DNA from 3 places in the Siminovitchia sp. FSL W7-1587 genome. Region 2 is predicted to be linked to each of the others. Evidence: predicted binding sites of a transcription regulator. Region 2 holds the regulator's gene; each other region holds the start of a gene.
The links. Region 2 encodes CtsR, which represses protease genes until heat stress. Its sites were predicted from a motif close to ATGGTCAATAAAGGTCAAACA; they were not measured.
Positions count from the first base shown of each region.

Region 1: a site for CtsR is predicted at 2,038-2,058, ahead of NST31_RS02390 (ATP-dependent Clp protease ATP-binding subunit). Genes of this name have one in related genera too.
Region 3: a site for CtsR is predicted at 4,345-4,365, ahead of clpP (ATP-dependent Clp endopeptidase proteolytic subunit ClpP). Genes of this name have one in related genera too.

Region 1 covers NZ_CP150169.1:495,877-502,242, forward strand. The annotation lists gene NST31_RS02380 (CPBP family intramembrane glutamic endopeptidase) at 1-296, shown strand, start outside; gene NST31_RS02385 (hypothetical protein) at 849-1,886, opposite strand; gene NST31_RS02390 (ATP-dependent Clp protease ATP-binding subunit) at 2,084-4,237, shown strand; gene NST31_RS02395 (aspartyl-phosphate phosphatase Spo0E family protein) at 4,895-5,272, opposite strand; gene NST31_RS02400 (methylated-DNA--[protein]-cysteine S-methyltransferase) at 5,272-5,748, opposite strand; gene NST31_RS02405 (acyltransferase family protein) at 5,870-6,366, shown strand, end outside.
Region 2 covers NZ_CP150169.1:2,284,665-2,291,030, reverse strand. The annotation lists rRNA gene NST31_RS10765 (23S ribosomal RNA) at 1-1,389, shown strand, start outside; rRNA gene rrf (5S ribosomal RNA) at 1,582-1,697, shown strand; gene NST31_RS10755 (CtsR family transcriptional regulator) at 2,245-2,706, shown strand; gene NST31_RS10750 (UvrB/UvrC motif-containing protein) at 2,728-3,273, shown strand; gene NST31_RS10745 (protein arginine kinase) at 3,270-4,352, shown strand; gene clpC (ATP-dependent protease ATP-binding subunit ClpC) at 4,354-6,366, shown strand, end outside.
Region 3 covers NZ_CP150169.1:3,224,717-3,231,082, reverse strand. The annotation lists gene NST31_RS15085 (hypothetical protein) at 1-542, shown strand, start outside; gene NST31_RS15080 (hypothetical protein) at 1,050-2,729, opposite strand; gene NST31_RS15075 (VOC family protein) at 3,069-3,425, opposite strand; tRNA gene NST31_RS15070 (tRNA-Arg) at 4,141-4,212, opposite strand; gene clpP (ATP-dependent Clp endopeptidase proteolytic subunit ClpP) at 4,450-5,058, shown strand; gene NST31_RS15060 (HPr family phosphocarrier protein) at 5,114-5,371, opposite strand; gene whiA (DNA-binding protein WhiA) at 5,391-6,350, opposite strand.

The DNA.
Region 1 (6,366 bases), 1.8 Mb from region 2:
TTTGGCATTATTTAGTCCTCGTTTTTATTATGATTCCTGGAGAAGAAATTTTTTGGCGGGGATTTGTCCTAAAAAAATTGCTGGTTTGGCTAAATCCAATTGGCGCCATCTTTGCGGGAGCGCTACTGAATGGAGCGGCATTTTATTTTACCGGTTATTTTATCTTGGTGATTGCCGCCTTCGTCAGCGGACTTGTGTGGGGTTGGCTATATATTTGGAAAAGAAGCATTCGACTCGTCATCCTGTCCCATTTAACATTTAATTTGTTACTCTTGATTCTCTTCCCTCTTCAATAATAGAAAAGCATTTCTTCTATCGTTTGTGAAAAAGGTCTATATGTTTGTTTTGGATTGTATGCCCCGAGAAAAATATCTACCATACTTGCAAGTGGGGACTTTTGTCATAAAAGCCCCTCCTCTACCTCTTTTTATCGAAGCATGTTTTGCAGATTATTTTCCCTTCATTCTGTATGTATGCTTTGATTTCAGTCATACCTCGGCTTTTCGGATAGCGCATCTTCACATAAATCTCTTCATAAGGCTGAATTTCTTTTTTGCATACAGAACATTGGGCAGTCAATTGAAACATTATCAACCATACTCCTCCCTATTGCTTGTCTTTTTATATATACGGTGTAACGAATAGGATAGTTTTCATATGGCAACGGTTCTTCATTACTGCCTTCCAATTACCCTCACCCACAACTTTTCCAAATATATAGGAACATTATCGCATATGAAAACAACCTCCCCTTCGCCCCTTTGCACCCAGCCGCTTAAAGGGTATTTTGAGATGATCAACGATAAAAAGCCCTCAATTCAATAAACGGCCGGAATAGACAGTCGTTTTTATGGAGACACTTTCGCCGGCTTTATCAACAACAACAGCAAAAAGCCAATGCTCACATAGCCGAATAACGGATACAACAAACCGAGCAGCTTGCCATATTTCACAAGACTAATCAAACAAAACACGATAAACAGGAACAGAATGATCCATAAGGGGTTTGTCGGAACGTATTGATGGAGCTGACGTTCAATCCCATATGTATTGCCAATCAATGTTGTAAAAATTTCTCCATATATAATGAGGATATATATAAGGTAAAGACTTCCTGCCGACTCATGAACAATCACCGCCATCGGAATTTCAAACATCCTGGGATCACGCAACACGGATAAACAGATATGGCTGGAAATTAGCAGGACGGTGAGAAATACCCCTCCCATCACCCCACCCCATTTGACTGTTTTTCTGTCATTTATTTCTGCAGCAAGGGGAACTAGTACAGCTTGAGCCAAAGCAAGATTAAAGCCGGCATACGAAATGGCTGACAACACTGCAAACCACCCATTACCTGCATCTTCTACTTGAAACCATAATGTAACATTCCCCCCAGGGACAATATGAAAAAGGACGGCTGTATTAAAGGCGATCATCATTGGAACAACAATCACATTAATCGCCAACAGCCCTTTTATCCCGGCAGCCATAATAACCAGACCAATAAACGTGGTTAAGAGCATGCCGGAAAATTTGGGGAAATTCAACTGCTCGACAAACAATGCTTCCGCGCCCGCAAGCATTACTCCACAAACGCCTACAAGCATAACTAATAGAAATAGATTAATAAACTTCGCCAACTTTTTTCCAAACAAATATTCATTTAATTGTTCAAATGATGTCGCTTTAATATCAATTGACAACAACATGATTTTTGAACCGAGGATTACGAACAAAAATCCTGCCATCAGGATTGACAACAAGCCAAGAAAACCAAACCGTGTAAAAAACTCTACAATTTCCCTTCCTGTTGCAAATCCCGCACCAATGACGGTTCCTACGTAAACGGCAGCCACTTGACATACATCTATCCAATTCTTCACGGCTCATCCCCCTTAGAAAAATCGTATGATGGCTTGCCCAAAAAAATTTGCAAAATGAGTAAAAAAGAGTTGAAAGTCAAAATTGGTCAGTGTATAATGAAATCAAAGGTCAAAGTTAGTCAATGTCAAAGGACCTTTTTTATATCATTAAATGGTCAAAGAAGATCAAAAAAATAACAAATGGAGGTTTGGTGTATATGTTTTGCAGTAAATGTAAGGAAAAACAAGCAAACATTCATCTCCACGTCAATATTAACGGACAAAAGCAAACGATGGCATTATGTTCAGAATGCTATGCGTCGGAAAAACAACAACTCGGTGCATTAGGAGGCGTCCCATTTAAAAGTCAATTTGGCAGCTTTGATGATTTATTTAAACAATTCCCCGGAATGAATCAGCCATTTGGGCAAAACATGGGCGTATCCCAAAAAGAAAGAAGCACAACAGGACGCGGCGGAGGATTTCTTGATCAGCACGGTCATAACTTAAACGATGCCGCCAGAGCCGGACTGGTCGACCCTGTAATTGGCCGCGAGGAAGAAATAAACCGGGTCATCGAAATATTGAACCGGCGAACGAAAAACAATCCGGTGCTCATCGGTGAGCCAGGTGTCGGAAAAACTGCTATCGCGGAAGGGTTGGCGCTGAAAATTGTTGAAGGAAAAGTGCCCGCCAAACTAAAAAACAAGGAAGTCTATTTGCTTGATGTGGCATCTCTTGTCGCCAATACCGGTATTCGCGGACAGTTTGAAGAGCGGATGAAACAACTCATCACAGAGCTTCAAAGCCGCAAAAACATCCTGTTGTTCATTGATGAAGTGCATCTTCTTGTTGGAGCCGGATCCGCTGAAGGATCGATGGATGCCGGGAATATTTTAAAACCGGCGCTCGCACGTGGAGAATTGCAAGTCATCGGGGCCACGACACTAAAAGAATATCGACAAATTGAAAAAGACGCCGCACTGGAAAGGCGCTTCCAGCCGGTTCAGGTCGGAGAGCCATCTTCAGACAAGGCCCTGGAAATCTTGAAAGGATTAAAAGAGAAATATGAAAACTACCATGATGTAACGTTTACAGACGAAGCGTTAAAAGCATGCGTAGAACTATCAAGCCGCTACATTCAGGATCGCTACCTGCCTGACAAAGCAATCGACTTAATGGATGAAGCCGGCTCCAAACTCAACTTGACGATTCAAGATACAGATAAAGAGTCGCTCCAACAACGCTTTGCCGAAATTGAGAAAGAAAAGCAAGCGGCCCTTGCCAAAGAAGATTATGAAACGGCAGCAAAACTTCGAGACGAAGAAATGGATCTCGAAAAACTTCTTAAAGAAGAGTCTCCAGAAAAGCGGGTTGTCGTAGACGTCCGCCATATTCAGGAAATCGTAGCGAAAAAAACGGGCATTCCCGTCGGCAAGCTCGAATCAGATGAACAGAAAAAAATGAAACACTTGGAAAAAGCTCTGGGGGCAAAAGTCATCGGACAAGAGGAAGCCGTTCAAAAAGTAGCTAAAGCCATTCGCCGTAGCAGAGCCGGATTAAAAGCGAAAAGCCGCCCGATTGGTTCGTTCCTGTTTGTAGGACCCACAGGGGTTGGTAAAACAGAGCTTACAAAGGTACTGGCTGAAGAACTATTTGGCACAAAAGACGCGTATATTCGCCTGGACATGAGCGAATATATGGAAAAACACAGCGTTTCAAAACTGATCGGTTCCCCTCCGGGCTATGTCGGCCATGAGGAAGCCGGACAGCTTACAGAACGAGTGCGCCGCAACCCGTACAGCATTATATTGCTTGACGAAATCGAAAAAGCGCACCCGGACGTTCAACACATGTTCCTGCAAATTTTAGAAGATGGCAGATTGACTGACAGCCAAGGCCGGACAGTCAGCTTTAAAGATACAGTCATCATCATGACGAGCAATGCAGGAACAGGCGAAAAGCAAATTCATGTGGGATTTGGCCAAAGTAATGCATTAAAAGAGACAAGCATTCTTGACAAGCTCGGTGCATTTTTCAAGCCGGAATTTCTTAACCGCTTCGATGCGATTATCGAATTTAACTCACTTGAAAAAGAACATCTCTTGAAAATAGTTGATCTGTTACTTGCTGAACTGGCTGGGACACTTTCCGAACAAGGAATCACGATCACGATTTCCGATCAGGTAAAAGAAAAACTAACGGAATTGGGCTACCACCCTCAATACGGGGCACGTCCTCTCCGCAGAGCCATTCAGGAGCATTTGGAGGATCAAATATCCGACTACATTTTAGACCATGAAAATGTTCAAGATCTGCACGCAGTTGTGGAAAACGGACAAATCAAAGTCATCCAAAAAGAAGTTGCCTAATACGAGGCAATCCCAGGCCGTCGAGCGTTTCTCGACGGTCTTTTTATCGAGAAAAAAACTTGTGTTTGTAAAAAGTGTAAGCTTTTTTCGAGGACACGGCTGTCTGAGCTCGCCAACAGAACAGTTTCACTTTAAGCCTTTTCGATTTCGGTGAATTTAAGGAGACGGGCCATGTCTGAGCAAGCACTGGTCACTTTCAATCTTAAGCTTTGTTCTGCTTCAATCAGGAACTAAAAACCCGCTCATTGATGTTTCGTTTATCTAGCAGTGGAGTCTCCTTTTTATACATCACCAAAGTGGGATTTAGAGGTTTGCAGGCGAAGAAAGTCACATCATGTGCACCTCCCCCTCCCACTGATTGAGCTTGTATATTCATTATTTCACTTAACGTGTCCATGGCGAAAATTATCCCAGTGTATAATACGCAAGCATTTAGCGTAGTCAAAATATGTAGACTCCCGCGGGAATAGCTCGAGCTGAAGATCCCGCAGGAAAGCGAAATATGTTGACGTAGCGATGATAGGGATTTTTTTACACAAATAAACCGAACAATTATAAATGAATTGTTCGGTTTTGCTATTTCGTATTTGCTTATGTCCCATTCTCTTTTTTATCGTTTTTTACTGTATGAATTATATTCTCGGGGTTTGCAATCTATTAGGACGACCGTATATGGTTTTGACGAAATGGTTTGGAAAATAATACGAATGACTTCTTTAGAGCATGTCTCACTTTTTTAGAAACTGTGCCAGTTTGAAAGTCCCGATAATATTCATTTAACAACTGGTCAAGCTCACGGCTGCATCTCACTGTTTCCTCGGCATTCAGTCCATATTTATTGCCAATAAAAAACATTTCTTCGCGTTTTTCCTGAATTTTTGCCAACAAGATTTGCTTTTCCATCCTACCGTAACCCATCGTTCGTTCTCCCCCGCCAATTATTTTCCTTTTCAACTTCCTCATTATCTCAAAAGTCTCTATTTTTGTAAACGCCTGAAAACGACCAGTCACACTTTTGACATATTTGTGGTTCATTATAATACTCCTTCCAATTTTAGCAAAATCTCTTTTTTATCAACTTGATTTCCAGCATATCCCATGAGTGACTTGTTCTTCCCAACTACCCGATGACAAGGGATAATAATAGGAATTGGGTTTCTTCTGTTCGCCTGTCCAACAGCTCTTACCGCTTGCTCATTACCGATCCACTTTGCGATTTCTCCATAGGTTCGCGTTTGGCCGTACGGAATTTCCAACAATTTACTCCACACCATTTTTTGAAATGATGTACCATGTAAAAATAACGGCACGTTAAATAATTGAATTGTGCCTTTAAAATACTGATCCAATTGCCGCTCCGCTTCTTTGAGGATGGAATGTTCGGCATTTTCCACGGGTTTGGTGGCTGTTTGTAGAAACTTGTCCCATCCAAACGTAATACCCGTAACTGCCTCATCCGTCCCTGTTATGACAAGTTGTCCAATTGGACTGTCCATAGTTGTATAATACATTCTCTAGACTCCTTACCTCATTTTGTTATAATATGGCAAATGAAAATATCATATGTTTGTTAAACGACGTAAAGGGAAAATATAGGCTGACTTAATAAATGAATCAAGCAGGTGATTGCATATGGATAAAAGAGACAGTTATTTTGATAATGCCAAAACCCTTTTAATCTTTCTTGTTGTGTTTGGTCATTTGATCCAATCCTACATTGAAACAAACGCTTTTATATCCTACTTGTATAATTTTATTTATACGTTTCATATGCCCGCCTTTATCATCATATCAGGATTTTTTGCCAAAGGAATATATGAGAAAGGCTATATTTGGAAAATAACAAAAAAGTTAATCATTCCATATATTCTGTTCCAAGGACTTTACGCTGTTTTTTATTACTTTTTGCACAAAGAAGATACTTTTCGTTTTGAACTGCTTGACCCAAAATGGTCGCTTTGGTTCTTAATTAGCCTCTTTTTCTGGAATATTTTGCTTTTGGTCTTTAACAAATTTAAACCGGCCGTGGCTTTAACAATTACCATTGCAATCGGCCTTGCTGCCGGATATGCCGATTGGATTACGAATTATCTCAGTTTATCAAGAACGCTCGTTTTCTTTCCTTTTTT
Region 2 (6,366 bases):
ACCGTGTAGGCTGAGCTGTGATGGCGAGGGAAAAAAAGTACCGAAGTTCCTGATTCCACACTGCCGAGAAAAGCTTCTAGCGAGGCAATAGGCGCCCGTACCGCAAACCGACACAGGTAGGCGAGGAGAGAATCCTAAGGTGAGCGAGAGAACTCTCGTTAAGGAACTCGGCAAAATGACCCCGTAACTTCGGGAGAAGGGGTGCTTTTTAGGGTGAATAGCCCTGAGAAGCCGCAGTGAATAGGCCCAGGCGACTGTTTAGCAAAAACACAGGTCTCTGCGAAGCCGTAAGGCGAAGTATAGGGGCTGACGCCTGCCCGGTGCTGGAAGGTTAAGAGGAGAGGTCAGCTTAGGCGAAGCTTCGAATTGAAGCCCCAGTAAACGGCGGCCGTAACTATAACGGTCCTAAGGTAGCGAAATTCCTTGTCGGGTAAGTTCCGACCCGCACGAAAGGCGCAACGATCTGGGCACTGTCTCAACGAGAGACTCGGTGAAATTATAGTACCTGTGAAGATGCAGGTTACCCGCGACAGGACGGAAAGACCCCGTGGAGCTTTACTGTAGCTTGATATTGACTGTCTGTGCAGCTTGTACAGGATAGGTAGGAGCCATGGAAACGGGAGCGCCAGCTTCCGTGGAGGCAACGGTGGGATACTACCCTGGCTGTATGGACCGTCTAACCCGCGACCCTGATCGGGTTGGGAGACAGTGTCAGGCAGGCAGTTTGACTGGGGCGGTCGCCTCCTAAAAGGTAACGGAGGCGCCCAAAGGTTCCCTCAGAATGGTTGGAAATCATTCGCAGAGTGTAAAGGCAGAAGGGAGCTTGACTGCGAGACCTACAAGTCGAGCAGGGACGAAAGTCGGGCTTAGTGATCCGGTGGTTCCGCATGGAAGGGCCATCGCTCAACGGATAAAAGCTACCCCGGGGATAACAGGCTTATCTCCCCCAAGAGTTCACATCGACGGGGAGGTTTGGCACCTCGATGTCGGCTCATCGCATCCTGGGGCTGTAGTCGGTCCCAAGGGTTGGGCTGTTCGCCCATTAAAGCGGTACGCGAGCTGGGTTCAGAACGTCGTGAGACAGTTCGGTCCCTATCCGTCGCGGGCGCAGGAAATTTGAGAGGAGCTGTCCTTAGTACGAGAGGACCGGGATGGACGCACCGCTGGTGTACCAGTTGTCTCGCCAGAGGCATAGCTGGGTAGCTATGTGCGGAAGGGATAAGTGCTGAAAGCATCTAAGCATGAAGCCCCCCTCAAGATGAGATTTCCCATTGTCTGGCTTGCCAGGCAACGTAAGATCCCTGAAAGATGATCAGGTAGATAGGTCCGGTGTGGAAGTGTGGCGACACATGGAGCTGACGGATACTAATCGATCGAGGACTTAATCAAACGAAAAAGCGTAGGACGCTCGTCCATCGCTGTAGCTCACTGGAGCTTCTGGCGGAAAAGTCAATCGACTTTGCCAGAAGAAGCGAAGTGACGCAAAGCGATAGCGTCCGGTGCTGGATTGAACAAAAACGGTTCTCGGAAATCTTCTCATGTATCCTGGTTTTGAGAGAATGAATCTCACAACAACATATGTCTGGTGACGATAGCGAAGAGGCAACACCCGTTCCCATCCCGAACACGGAAGTTAAGTTCTTCAGCGCCGATGGTAATGAGGGGCTTCCCCTTGTGAGAGCAGGACGTTGCCGGGCAAACAGGACATCCATATTAATGGGTGTCTTTTTGATTTTTAAAAAGCATTGAGAGCCGAAAGGATATAGTCAAAGTCAAGCATAAAGTCAGGGAGCCGGCTTGATGATGCGGAATGTTTAAGAAAGTATTGAAAGAAACTCAATGTAAGCGAGGATCAGAAGGACCAAGAAGATCGAGGAATCAAGGGAGAGAGACTCGCAATGGGCAATGCCCATGAGAATCGAGCGAGTGCAGATGACGAAGAGATTCGCCGGTCATCATGATCCGCAGCCCGAACACGGAAGTTAAGTTCGCGCGCCGATGGTAATGAGGGGCTTCCCCTTGTGAGAGCAGGACGTTGCCGGGCAAGCGAAAACATAGAGTGGATACGCTCTATGTTTTTTCTGTTTTATTCCGAAATAGCCATTTTTTTGCTTTGGTTTTATTTTGTCGGAAAAAGGCAAAAATATAGATGACCGATCTGATTGCAAAAGAGGCTTTTTTTCGTGTATAATTTAAGTCAAATATAGTCAAAGTCAAGCATAAAGTCAGGGAGGCGGCTTGATGATGCGGAATGTGTCAGATATTATCGAGGAATATTTAAAAAAAGTATTGGAACTTAGTGAAGGCGAAATCGTAGAAATAAAGAGAAGCGAGGTGGCTGATAAGTTTCAATGTGTTCCCTCGCAAATTAATTATGTGATTAACACCCGTTTTACGATGGAAAGAGGATATATGGTAGAGAGCAAGCGGGGGGGAGGCGGTTATATCCGAATTTCCAGGGTGAAAATTCATAATCAGGCCCATCTAATTGATCAATTAAAAGTGCTGATTGGGAAAAAGATCTCTCAAACAAGAGCGGAAGATGTTATTATGCGACTATTGGAGGAAAAAATACTGAACGAACGCGAGGCAAAATTAATGCTAAACGTGATTGACCGGACAGTATTACACATCGATTTACCGGAAAGAGACGAGCTGCGCGCTCGTATGTTAAAAGCGATGCTGTTGTCGATTAAATATGATTAGGGGAAAAGGAGGATGGCTATTATGGTTTGTCAAGAGTGTAAAGAAAGGCCGGCCTCCCTGCATTTTACGAAAGTTGTGAATGGGGAGAAAACCGTTATTCAGCTGTGTGAGCGCTGTGCACAGGAAAAAGGGGAACTTTATTTGCTTCAAGGAGGGACCGGCTTTTCGATCAACGATATGCTTGCCGGACTATTGAATATTGATCCCGCTTATCAGCAAGCGGCTCCGGAATCGATTTCCGGAGGAGTGCTTCAGTGTGAAGTTTGCAAGATGACTTACCCGCAATTTGCCAAGGTTGGGCGATTCGGATGTGCAAACTGTTATAAAACATTTCGGCACCAGCTTGCCCCCATCATTAAAAGACTGCACAGTGGGAATATGGCACATGGAGGGAAAGTGCCTACAAGGATTGGCGGATCTTTGCATTTGAAAAAAGAAATAGAGTTGTTAAAAGAGAAACTCGGTTTTTTGGTTCGGCAGGAAGAATTTGAAAAAGCCGCAGAAGTACGCGATCAAATTCGCTCCCTTGAAAAAAAATTGCATGAAGGGGAGGATAAAAGCGAATGAGTCTCGAAAAGTTTCTTAATCAAGCTCTCAGTTCTTGGATGAGTTCGGAAGGCCCTGATTCGGATATTATTTTAAGCTCCCGCATCAGATTGGCCCGAAATCTGCGAAATTATAAGTTTCCTACGTTGTTTAGCAATGAGGAAGCGAGGGAAATTATTCATAAAATAAATGAAACGATCCAAGTACATGCTTTCCGCGACTACGGTGCATTGGAATTTTTGGAAATTGACGGATTAAAAGATTTGCAAAAAAGAGTGCTCGTGGAAAAGTATTTGATTAGTCCAAGGTTGGCGGAGCAAGCAACCCATGGAGCAGTCTTCCTTTCCGAAAAAGAAGACGTCAGCGTTATGATCAATGAGGAAGATCACATCAGGATACAATGCCTCTATCCGGGCTTGCAAATTATGGAGGCATTGGAACGCGCAAGTAAAATTGATGACCTGTTGGAAGAACATGTTGATTATGCGTTTGATGAGCAGTTTGGCTACTTAACTACATGTCCGACTAATGTTGGAACTGGATTGCGCGCATCCGTCATGGTTCATTTGCCTGCTCTGATTCTTACTCGTCAAATGAATCAGATTATCCCAGCCATCAACCAGTTGGGACTTGTCGTGAGGGGAATATATGGAGAGGGCAGTGAGGCTCTGGGAAACATATTCCAGATCTCCAACCAAATTACATTAGGGAAGTCTGAAGAGGATATTGTGGGCGACCTAATAGGTGTTGTTCATCAAATTGTGGCCCAAGAAAGGGCAGCCCGTGAAGCATTAGTGAAAACATCAAACATACAATTAGAAGACAAAGTGTTCCGATCATACGGGATCTTGGCCAATTGCAGAATTATTGAAACAAAAGAGGCGGCAGAATGTTTATCTGACGTCAGATTGGGCATAGATACAGGATATATTACTCATCTTTCAAGAAACATATTAAATGAACTCATGATTTTGACACAACCAGGATTTTTACAACAATATGCAGGAGGGCCGCTTCGACCTGTTGAACGGGATATAAAAAGAGCGGCGTTAATCAGGGAACGTTTAAAGCTTGAAGAGAAACGGACAGGAGGAGATTAGCATGATGTTTGGTCGTTTTACAGAGAGAGCACAAAAAGTATTGGCCCTTTCCCAGGAAGAGGCAGTTCGCTTGGGCCATGGAAATATTGGCACTGAGCATATTTTACTCGGTCTTGTCAGAGAAGGGGAAGGAATTGCAGCCAAGGCGTTATACGGACTTGGTCTCGGTCCAGAAAAAATTCAAAAAGAAGTTGAAAACTTGATTGGACGCGGAAAAGATACGTCTCAGACGATCCACTATACCCCACGGGCCAAAAAAGTAATGGAGCTTTCGATGGATGAAGCAAGAAAACTCGGCCATTCATATGTGGGCACGGAACATGTTTTGCTTGGACTAATTCGTGAAGGTGAAGGTGTAGCGGCGCGAGTCTTAAATAATCTGGGTGTCAGCCTCAACAAAGCGCGACAGCAAGTTCTCCAACTTTTAGGGAGCAATGAGGCCAGCACACATGGCGGTGGAAATGCTTCTAGCGCCAATACGCCGACACTGGACAGTTTGGCCCGCGATTTAACAGCAATAGCCAGGGAAGGGAGCCTGGACCCGGTGATCGGCCGGAACAAGGAGATCCAACGCGTCATTGAGGTACTCAGCAGGCGGACAAAAAATAACCCGGTTCTTATCGGAGAGCCAGGCGTAGGGAAAACAGCGATCGCTGAAGGTCTTGCTCAGCAAATTATCAATAACGAAGTGCCTGAAACGCTCCGTGACAAGAGAGTCATGACACTGGATATGGGAACAGTTGTTGCGGGGACAAAATATCGTGGCGAGTTTGAAGACCGCTTGAAAAAAGTGATGGATGAAATTAGGCAGGCAGGCAATATTATTTTATTTATTGACGAACTTCATACATTGATTGGTGCCGGTGGAGCTGAAGGAGCGATAGACGCTTCCAATATTTTGAAACCTTCTTTGGCTCGCGGAGAGTTGCAGTGCATTGGTGCTACAACATTGGATGAATACCGAAAGTATATTGAAAAAGATGCAGCACTTGAGCGGCGCTTTCAGCCAATACAGGTTGATGAACCAACAGTCGAAGAATCCATTCAAATTTTGGAAGGCCTACGCGACCGTTATGAAGCGCATCACCGTGTTTCTATTACAGACGAAGCGATTGAAGCCGCGGTAAAATTGTCTGACCGCTATATTTCAGACCGTTTTCTGCCGGATAAAGCCATCGATCTGATCGATGAAGCCGGTTCAAAAGTGCGACTTCGTTCCTATACGACACCTCCCAATTTAAAAGAGCTCGAGCAAAAGCTTGAAATGATCCGTAAAGAGAAAGATGCGGCTGTCCAAAGCCAGGAATTTGAAAAGGCTGCATCATTGCGGGATACAGAACAAAGACTCCGCGAAGAATTGGAGGAAACGAAGAAGTCTTGGAAAGAAAAACAAGGACAGGAAAATACAGAAGTCACGGTGGAAGACATTGCCCAAGTCGTATCAAGCTGGACGGGGGTTCCTGTATCGAAGCTTGCTTCTACCGAGACGGAAAGATTGCTTAATTTAGAGGAAATCCTCCATTCTCGTGTGATTGGCCAGGAAGAGGCTGTAAAAGCGGTTGCCAAAGCGGTTAGAAGAGCGCGTGCAGGATTGAAAGATCCCAAAAGGCCGATTGGATCTTTTATCTTCCTTGGCCCAACAGGTGTCGGAAAGACGGAACTGGCCCGCGCATTGGCGGAAGCTATGTTCGGCGATGAGGATGCCATCATCCGTCTGGATATGTCCGAATATATGGAGAAACATTCCACCTCTAGGCTTGTTGGTTCGCCTCCGGGATATGTCGGCTTTGAAGAGGGCGGACAGTTGACAGAAAAAGTTCGAAGAAAGCCGTACTCGGTTATCTTGCTCGATGAAATAGAAAAAGCACATCCTGATGTTTTTAATATTTTGCTTCAAGTTCTGGAAGATGGGCGGTTGACCGATTCCAAAGGTAGGACAGTCGACTTCCGGAATACAGTGCTCATCCTAACGTCAAACGTCGGAGCACAGGCTTTGCAGCGGAATAAATATGTC
Region 3 (6,366 bases), 940 kb from region 2:
AGTCATGGTTGTTTTTAGTATTTTTAATTTTAGGCTTGATGCTAGGAGCTTGTGGATCATCTGATGTAGGTACAGGCGGAGAAGGAAACACAGCTGAAAAGAAAGAAGAAGCAGGTAAAAAAGAAGAAAACAAAGAGGAAAGCAAAGATGATGGAGCCAAAAAGTTTGACGCTTCCGATCAGTCTACAGAAGTTTTGGGCATGAAGGTTGCGCTTGGTGAAATCAAAATTGCCGAGGATAAAGTTTCTGTAGGTATGAACATAGAAAATACTACAGGCGCTGCTCTAAATTTTTACCCTGACCAGGGCCAAGCTATAATTGGCGACATGCAATTAGATGCAAATTTGTTTATGACTTCCGGTAAAGTCGGCGGTGAAGTTCAGGGTGGCGTGAAACAAGATGGAGTAATAGAATTTTTAGCTCCTGAAGGAAAGAAAATCGATGTTGAATCTATAACTAGCATTAAATTGGTTTTTGGAGATATCACTACTGCCGATTTTATGCAAACTGAGCCTGTAAGCTTTGAAGTTCCTGTAAAGTAATGAAAGAAGCCCGAAAGGGCTTTTTTTTATGCAAATATAAGTGAGAAACTTGAAATGTGTGCAAAAGAAGTAAAAAAAGCAACAATCTGTTGTTTATATAGGAAGAAAACGTAGTATTTAATTTTTTAAAGACCGTTTGTATTCGGAAGTAAATCAGTCAAAACGCTATTAGAATAAAAGGAGTGAGCAAAAGCGGCCGAGAAACGACTATTTCCGGCAGTATTCCTGGGACAGGGGACTTCCTATCAGAAACGATTCTCTAACAAAGAGCAGGTTTTTCAAATGAAGTGTGTAACTTCATTATTCGAGCTATTTTATCTGTCAGCTCGCCATCCGTTTACAGTTCTTTTATGGGCAAAAACAATACTCTTAACATGTTGGCTCCACGGCGTTGTTCGTGTACCTGATGTTACGAATGGCGCGCTTTCTCTTTAGAAGGTTTATCAAAGAAAAACAACTGTCCCAGGAAGTCATATGGAATTCGCTATTGGGACAGTTGCTTACATTCTAAGCCTGTATAAATGGTCTGTTCTTGAAGTGAGCTACATTTTCGTTCATTTGTTGTTGAAATAAAAAATAATGAACCCATTTAAGCGGGAATTTGAAAGCTAGCTCAAGTTTTTTATTATAAACGAATACATTCTTACGGTCGTACTCTATTTTCTCGATTTCTTGCAATTCAATACTTTGCTGCTTGGAACCGTGTTGAACAACAAGCTGGTCACCTATGATCAGCACCTTTTTCTTCTTATTTCTTCTTGCCTCATTGAGAGACCAACCAATTGCTAAAGCGACAATGGTAAAAATAAATTTAAGCGGGGACTCAAATACTGTATAGGCTGTTTTTATGGTAATCGGGAGTAACAGACCTAAAGTGAGCCAAACACCACTACCAAGTTTCGGTGAACTCTCATAAAATACATGGTTCTCATGAGCATCAAAATACTGGCCTCTTCTTTCAAGAAATTTTTGCTTATGTTCTTCTATGCTTACAGAGTCAAATTCAACATAATCTGAATATGTCTCATCCCATATTGTTCCTTGCGCGTCTTCAGCTTCAAGTGAATAGCCTCCGGCCCAACCAGCATATTCAGTATTCTGGACCTTAAAACGAATCAAATAGTAACGGACAAGACGTCCATGGATATTTTCCGTATCAAGGTGGTCTACAATCTCAATATCCTCGGGATAGTTCACTGTCCCATCTTCATTAGGGCTGTCTGCTATTGTATGAAAGAACCTTGTTCTCGCTAATAATAGCTGAACTTCTTCGTGAACGGGATAAAGATGCTCCCAATTATGTTCCAAAAAATTCCAATAGAGCATTTCAGCACTTTCAATATGTGTCGCACACTCCAGTAATATCTGATCGTCATAAGGCAAGCTTTTTGATATACAGACGAGCAAAGCATCAGTCTTGATAATAGGATCGCGAAAAGATAAAGCATCTTTTAACTCTTTTGCAATCTCTGCTGAAAAATAGTAATTCATTAAACGAATCAACAAACACATTTTATTTCTAATCAGAAAATAACTATCCGTCCAAGACACATAGACAAATCTCGTTGAATAATCAGGATCGAACTGTAAATATTCTTGTTTTACAGCCTGATAGTCTTCTAGTAAAAGAGGAAGAATGAACTCTTTTTTATATCCTTGATCGAGTCCTGAATCATTGATGATCGATAATAAAGGATAGAACATGAATTTATAATAATCGGTATGAATCTTGTCCAAAGTCGCATTTAGAATATTTTTCACTAAAACGGGGTATGAACCAAGTGCTCTAATCGGAAGAGGAAATTCTTCCGTTTGAATTAAATGGATGATTTTAGCTTGAAGAAAATAAAAAGCCTTATCATCCTCCGTCGTTAATAAAAATTCAATTGTCCTCTCCTTTGCATATATATCGAGATTATCGAAATGCTTCATAAGAGCTTCCATAATCTGCGGCATTGGAAAATCACAGACAAAATCAATCAGATAATAAGAAGGATTATCCCAATGATCCACACGTTCAGGAAATTTGGAGGCAGCCACTTTAACACAATCTACAAGCACTTCAACCTGTACCTGAAGATCATCCTGCTGCTTAAATTGAAAAAGCTCACCAAGCGCATCATATCTCGTTTGCGGATGCTTGCTTTTGAGCTTTCTTAAAATTTTTCTTAACTTCAGTTCTACCAATTTGCCCACCCTGTTCTATAATACTTCTTTTTGTCATATACAGAGATCCCATAGAGTTTCCGCCATATTAAGGGAAACATTCACCTAATCATGCGATTGATCTCTTAAGAAGAAAATACCATAGTCTGGATGATTGCGGTAGAGTAAAACACATTTTTTTCCATCATTACTGGGATTTCGCGAAGATCACTTATACTTTTAAGTGACTAAACTCAGCATACTTGCTATTGTCATTAAAGGAAGTACAGGCATTTACTTTTAAAAAGTAAAACGCAATAGTGGATGATAAACACTCCTCAAATAAGGCAAAGAACCAGTCTTAAAAAAGCAAGATTCATTTTATTCCTGCAGGTGGGTAAGAATATTGACGAGCTTTCCGAATGGATCCCTTACATAAAAGCGTCGAACTCCCCAAGGCTCCTCAACTGGCCCATACTCAATTGGAATCTCTGCTTTTTTCACCCGAGCCAGGGCACTATCAAGATTATCAACTTCAATTGACAAATCGGGCACTGGTGTCCCAGAGCCGCCCTCTGAAAGAAAGTTAATTTGAGTGTCCATTTTCTCATGGGAGCCATAAGTTGCAATGAATCCCATATCCATCAACTGGTCAAGTCCGAGCACTTCTCCATAGAAGTACATTGCTTTAGAAATGTTCGGTGTCTCCACATTGGCAACAATTCTTTTAACCTTCATTCTACATCCTCCTGCGTTTTTCATATCTTATTTTATCCAACAGAACATCATTGTTTTTTTATCTTATCGATTCGGCAGGATAATAGCAAATAATGGAATTTACAGGTTATTGGAGCTAAAACTGTTACATTTGGCCGTTAAAAAATAAAACCTGCGTCCCGCTTGCTGTCAGTAACTGACGCCAGGGCAGGCGAGATTTGCGCTCTGCGGCTCTCTGACTTTGATGAGGATAAATGTACACTAAACTTGGATAAAACACTTATGAGAGAAGATGGCACGACAAAACAGGAGAAAGAGAGATTGGTTTGGATGACTTTACATTTCCAAATAGGATGAATGGCTAACAAATGATTCTCAGATTAAAAGAAAAGACCAAAGTGTTTTTCATGAATCCCTAGGCGAATTGATTAAAATGCCAAACTATGGCGGGGCACTAAAAACATTGTGTAAAAGTAATGGTCTAATACACACAACACCACATATGTTTAGTCATACTAATGAAATGACGATGTGGGAAGCTGGTATTTCTGTTTTAAATTACATTGGAGACAAAAGTATATTATTAGAAACCTATGGGCATATGTCGAAGCTTCAGCCCAATAAAACAATAGAAGAATTGTTCACGTAAGTTAGAGGAAATAAATTAGCCAGTCGGACTATTGTCGGTCTTTCAATTAAAAAAGCACCAACAAACGTTGATGCTTCAAAGTTTTAGCGCCCTCGGCAGGAATCGAACCCACATTTCAAGAACCGGAATCTTGCGTGTTATCCGTTACACTACGAGGGCTTGTTTTTTTTCCGTACGATATATTATTATAGTCCAATTAAATAAAGGTTGCAACCTTTATTTTAGTTTAAAATGCGGTAATATGGATAATATGGTTTGTATGGAAATATATTTTTGGGAAAGAAAGCGAATTGTTTGACCTTCCTTGACCATCCATGTATGATATCATTACATATAATGTAATACACAAATTACCAAAGGCTTGTTGAAAGCCTTGAAAAATGAGGAGGATAAATTATGACCTTAATTCCAACAGTCATTGAACAGACAAACCGTGGGGAACGTGCTTATGACATTTATTCGCGATTGCTCAAAGACCGGATCATTATGCTCGGCAGCCCCATTAACGACACGGTGGCGAATTCCATCGTAGCTCAATTATTATTCCTTGAAGCGGAAAACCCTGAAAAAGATATATCCATTTACATCAACAGCCCTGGCGGAAGCATTACAGCCGGAATGGCCATTTACGATACGATGCAATTTATCAAATCAGATGTACAAACGATCTGTATCGGCATGGCTGCATCGATGGGTGCATTTCTGCTTGCAGCCGGCACGAAAGGAAAGCGGTACGCGTTGCCAAACAGTGAAGTTATGATCCATCAGCCGCTTGGCGGAGCGCAGGGACAAGCGACTGAAATTGAAATCGCTGCAAGGCGCATCCTTTCCATGCGTGAAAAATTAAATAATATTTTGGCTGAACGTACCGGCCAACCGCTCGAAGTCATTCAGCGTGACACTGACCGCGACAATTTCATGTCCGCAGAAAAAGCAAAAGAGTACGGTCTCATTGACCATATTATCCAGCGTAATGAAGGTTTGAAGACGGATAAAAATGAATGATATGAAAAAGGCCATCCCGGGTTCTTTACGGAATCCAAGGGGTGGCCTTTTTGTTTTACTGTTCATTTTCCACAAATTCGGCAAGCTTCTTCAATGCCTCTTCTTCGTCAGGTCCTTCAGCAATCAACTTGATGGCTGCTCCGGAACCCGCAGCTAAGCTCATTAAGCCCATGATGCTTTTCGCATTTACTTTTTTTCCGTCTTTTTCAATAAAAATATCGGATGAAAAGCGATTTGCCTCCTGAACAAATTGAGCCGCAGGTCTTGCCTGCAATCCTGATTTTAATTTTACTGTTACATCTTTTTCTGCCAAAATAATTTCCTCCCATTCTTTATTTTTTATTTAATAAAAGAGAGCGATCGCCGTGACGCAGCTTATCGGCAATTTCATCGATTTTTCTAAGGCGATGATTAATGCCGGATTTGCTGATTTGTCCGCCTGACACCATTTCTCCCAGTTCTTTTAGTGTTACATCTTGATGGGCCATTCTTAGCTCTGCAATTTCCCGCAATTTATCGGGAAGTAAATCAAGGCCAACGGTTTCTTGAATATAGCGGATATTTTCAACTTGCCGGAGTGCCGCCCCAATCGTTTTGTTCAAATTGGCTGTTTCGCAATTTACAAGGCGGTTGACCGAGTTTCTCATATCCCTGACAATCCTGACGTCTTCAAAACGGAGCAATGCGCTGTGGGCCCCGACAATATTCAAAAACTCGGTTATTTTTTCAGCTTCCTTTAAGTATGTGATAAAACCGTTTTTTCGCTCCAACGTCTTGCTGTTCAATTGAAATGAGTTCATTAATTCACATAAGGAATCATTATGTTCCTTATAAATCGAAAATATTTCCAAGTGATACGAAGAAGTCTCAGGATTATTCACTGAGCCCCCGGCCAAAAAAGCTCCCCGAAGATAGGATCGCCTGCAGCATTTCTTTCTAATCAAAGCTGGGGATATTTCACGGATGAACGTGAAATTGTCCCCCAAAATTTTTAAATCCTTTAATAGAGGTTCTGCTTTATCCCGAAGCCGGACAATGTACACATTGTTTTTTTTCAGCCTCATTTTTTTTCGGACGAGCAGTTCAACCACCGCATCGTAATTTTTTTTGATGAGAATATAAATTCTTCTTGCAATGGCCGCGTTTTCAGTTTGGATATTGACGATCAGTTCCCGGTTGGAAAAAGAAAGTGAACCGTTCATTCTGATCAGTGCTGACAGCTCGGCTTTTGTACAACAGTCTTTTATAGATAAGTTTGTCAACTCTTTTTTCGTTACCGAGGCAAATGACATGAGATATTCCTCCCTT